DNA from 2 places in the Williamsia sp. Y721 genome. Region 1 is predicted to be linked to the other one. Evidence: riboswitches for the same ligand, from Rfam matches in the RefSeq annotation. Region 1 holds a riboswitch; the other holds the start of a gene.
What was found. A riboswitch is a leader RNA that binds a small molecule or an ion and turns the genes downstream of it on or off. The one in region 1 is predicted to bind cobalamin.
Positions count from the first base shown of each region.

Region 2: another riboswitch for cobalamin. It lies ahead of AC56PL_RS15810 ((2Fe-2S)-binding protein); the one in region 1 lies ahead of cobN (cobaltochelatase subunit CobN).

Region 1 is NZ_JCASNH010000003.1:387,916-390,112, forward strand. Features, by position in the region: gene cobN (cobaltochelatase subunit CobN) at 1-1,189, opposite strand, end outside; adenosylcobalamin (AdoCbl) riboswitch at 1,242-1,317, opposite strand; gene cobG (precorrin-3B synthase) at 1,432-2,197, shown strand, end outside.
Region 2 is NZ_JCASNH010000003.1:248,438-250,634, forward strand. Features, by position in the region: gene AC56PL_RS15810 ((2Fe-2S)-binding protein) at 276-962, opposite strand; cobalamin riboswitch at 1,178-1,379, opposite strand; gene katG (catalase/peroxidase HPI) at 1,415-2,197, opposite strand, start outside.

The sequences.
Region 1 (2,197 bases):
CGATCAGAGTGTGGATCAGCGTGTCCGAATCATTCTCGGCCAGACCGGGAACCGAGCCCTCACCGGATTCTGGTCCGATGTCGTATCCGGAGTCGCGCATGGCATCGAGCAATCGGAGCAGGCTCTGTGGGGTGTCGAGCCCCACTGCGTTCCCGATCCGAGCATGTTTGGTCGGGTACGCCGACAACATCACGGCAATCCGGCGATCAGCCGGTGCGATGTGCCGAAGTCGACCGTGGCGCACAGCGATTCCGGCGACTCGCGCACACCGTTCGGAATCCGGGCGGTACCAGGGCAGACCGTCGTCGCCGATCTCCTTGAACGAGAACGGAACCGTGATGATCCGTCCATCGAACTCGGGTACCGCGACCTGCGTGGCGACGTCCAACGGTGACATCCCGTCGTCGTTCGCCGCCCATCCGGCACGGGACGATGTCAGGCACAGACCCTGCAGGATCGGGATGTCCAGGCGGGCAAGTTGTTCGATGTTCCAGTTCTCGTCATCGCCACCGGCCGACGCGGTGGCAGGCGTCGTTCCCCCGGCGGCGAGCACCGTGACCACCAGCGCATCGGCAACCGAAAGCTGCTCGAGCAGGTCGTCGGGCGCGGTCCGCAGCGACGCACAGTAAATCGGCAGTGCCCGGCCGCCCTTGTCCTCGATCGCATCGCAGAGGGCGTTGATGTAGGCGGTGTTGCCTGCCAGATGTTGGGCTCGGTAGTACAGAACCGCGATGGTCGGTCCGGCCGTCTCGACCTGGGGTTTACGGTCCAGGATCCCCCACTGCGCGGTGGTCGCCGGAGCGCTGAAACCGTGGCCGGTGAGCAGCACGGTGTCGGACAAGAACGCGTGGAGGTTCGCGAGATTGTCAGGTCCGCCCTGGGCCAGGTAGTTGTGGGCGTCGGCGGCCACGCCTGGAGTAACCGTCGACATCGACATCAGGTCGGGGTCGGGAAGCTGTTCACCGGAGAGCACCACGGTCGGCAATCCCGCGGCGATCACCGCGTCCAGACCCTGTTCCCACATCCGGCGGCCACCGAGAATCCGCACAACCACCAGGTCAGCGCCGTCCAGGAGGGCGGGTAGGTCTTCGTCGACGAGAAGGCGTGACGGGTTCGCGAGGCGGTAGTCGGCACCGCTGGCCTTGGCCGCCAGCAGGTCCGTGTCCGAGGTGGACAGAAGCAAGATCACGAGGACCTCCTTGCCGGGAATGCGCGCCCGGCGGTTGGGGTGTAGCAGCGGAGCAACAAGGGTCTGACTTGGGGTTTCCCCCATACAGTGGCGCGACCGTGCCGGACTCTCACCGGCTTCCTCGTTGCGGAATTGCCTCAGCATATAAGACCGGCAATTCCAGGTGATCCGAAGGCGATGAGTCGGACAACCGGCCGCCACTGAGCGGCGAGAAGTTGATCGGCGCCAGTACCGTTGAACCCATGAGTCGACCGTCCGATCGTTGCCCAGGTGTGTTCTCGGCCCACCCGGCGGCAGATGGCCATCTGGCCCGGATCCGGTTACCAGGCGGTCTGATCACCCCGATCCAGATGCAATCCCTGGTCGGTGTGGCGGATGAATTCGGCGACGGTCATCTCGAAGTGACCTCGCGCGGCAACGTCCAGCTGCGTGGGATCACCGACGTGGACGGTGCAGGCGAACGCATACTCGACGCCGGACTGATCCCGTCTCCGAGTCACGAACGGGTGCGCAACCTGCAGCTTTCGGCATTGACGGGGCGGCGCGGAGGTCTGATCGACGCACGCCTGGTCCTGGACGATTTCGACATCCGACTGCAGTCCGACCCGGTGCTGGCGAATCTCCCGGCCAGGATCCTGTTCGGCGTCGACGATGGTCGTGGCGACATCCTTACCCAGCGTCCCGATATCGGTGTGCTGGCGTTCAGTGATCGAGCGTTTGACGTGGTCGTCGGCGGAAAGCCGACCGGACGTCAGGTCTCGGCGGGTGATGCCCCAGCCCTCATGATCGACCTGGCGCATGCGTTTCTGGCTGACCGGACCGACGAATGGCGCGTGCAAGATGTTGCCGATCTGACGACCATCGACAACATCTTGGCGACATTGCAGGCAACTGGTGAATATCCGAGGTCAGAGTCCATTTCGGAACCGCGGGTGGGTTGGTTGGCGCAGGATCACGACGACTTGGTGGCACTCGGTTCCGTGGTCGCGCACGGACGGATCCCAGCGC
Region 2 (2,197 bases), 140 kb from region 1:
ATCTTCATCGATTTCCCCACCCCTTGGACGATCCCTGATCTGAATACGAAAGCGATCAGAATATAGTCGGCGGCACAGGGGGATTGCCCGGATCGGCTAACCGCGCCGGAAACCTTGTCCCGTACGGTCGAGCGGATCCGGTTCGAGACCGAGGAAGTCGGCACGGACCCGGTCCCGCAGTGCGAGGTGTTCTCAGACGGGTTGCCCGGTGAGCGACTGGGTATTGGTGAGGAACGGTGTGGGCAGCATGACGATCAGCGGTGAGAAGCTGACGGTCACGGTATTTCCTTTGCTGGGCCGGTAGTGGGTGGCGAGGGGAATGGGCAATCTCCGCAGACGCCTCCGGTGGGCGTGCGGTAGAAGAGACAGCAGCTTCGTCGGCGATGGGTGACCGGATCCACCGTGAGCTGAAGACGAGGATCGTTGAGCAGGGCGGCGACCCAACGGGACGTGATATCGCCGGTGATCCGGGCGGCGCCGAGCAACGCGGATGTGGTGTTGCCCCACAACAATCCGGGTGCGACGATGTCTCGCCAGGCATCGATACAGGGGTCGAGTTGGCTGTCGAGTACCTCGGTCCGCGCCGATCGTCCCATTCGTGGTTCTTCGACGTGAAGCTGTAGTGATCCGTTGATGCTGCGCCACAACAGTTCATCAGGTCCCAGGTGTATGCAGCGGCCGTCGTCCAGACGGGTTCCTGCCGCGATTGACCACAACCGTGCCGCATATCCGAAGAAGACTGTGGAGGCGGCAACGCGTTCTTCGTCGACGTTCAGCGCGAGGGCGACCTCCGCGACGAGGCGGTCGCGGGTATCAGGTTCTCGGAGTGTGGCGGTGGGTTGCCAGTCCCTGTCGGACACCGGCCCGTAACCGAGTGTGAAGTACGGTCCCGACTCGGCCACCTGGGCGAGCATCGAGGCAACATCCGAGTTGTCCCGGCCGGGGGCGTTCGCATCATCCATGGTTTGGCTCCGCGTCGATGTCGAACCACCATCGTATGTGGGTCACAGCGCATCCGGCCACGGTCGAAGGCGGGCGACATACGATCCGCGGGATGCCCCGCTGAGCACGCCGGGTACATCGAGTTCGGTGATGCATGCGGGGGATAACGCAACTCGGTGAGTTGCACTGCGTACACGCATGGCGATGACGCCTCTCTCGGGGAAATCCGCCCCGGGCAGAAAGGTGCGGCAACGCAGAGTCTCCTGGCTCTCGGATCATTGCTCGTTTCCGCCTTACAACCCCAATGGGTCGCGGCCGTGATGGAAAGTTGCATCCCCGATTACAGTGGCGGGACCGCGCCGGTCTTTCACCGGCTTCCTCTTTCGCTGTCGCTAGGACCGGCTGAATCTAACACAACGACGACACCCCGCCTGCCACAAGGCAAGCGGGGTGCTGTCGCTTCGGTCGAGAATCAGCTCAGGTCGAAGCGGTCGTTGTTCATGACCTTCACCCACGCCGCGACGAAGTCGTTGACGAACTTTTCATCGGCATCGGCCTGTGCGTAGACCTCGGCCAGAGCGCGCAACTGTGAATGTGAACCGAACACCAGATCGGCCGGTGTCGCAGTCCACTTGGCGTCGCCGGTCAACCGATCTGTGCCCTGGTAGACATTCTCGTCGTTTTCCGATGGCTTCCACTCGGTTCTGCCGTCGAGAAGGTTGACGAAGAAGTCGTTCGTCAAGGTTCCCAGACGGTCGGTGAACACACCATGCTTGTTACCGGCGTGATTGCTGCCGAGGGATCGTAGGCCGCCCACGAGCACGGTTGCCTCCGGAGCGGTCAGATCGAGCATGTACGCACGATCGAGGAACAGCGTTTCCAGATTGATCTTCTCACCACTGCGTGAGTAGTTCCGGAATCCGTCGGCCCGGGGCTCGAGGACCGAGAACGAGTCCACGTCGGTGCTCTCCTGAGAAGCATCGGTCCGACCCGGCGTGAATGGCACCGTGACGGCGTGACCGGCTTCTTTGGCCGCCTTTTCGATACCGGCCGAACCCGCCAACACGATCAGGTCGGCCAAGGAGATCTTCTTGCCACCCGAAGCCGAACCGTTGAAGTCCTGCTGGATCTGTTCGAGGACAGGGAAGATCTTGGCCAACTCGGCGGGTTCGTTTATGTCCCAGCCTTTTTGCGGCTCGAGACGGATCCGTGCACCGTTGGCGCCGCCACGCTTGTCTGTGCTGCGGAAGCTGCT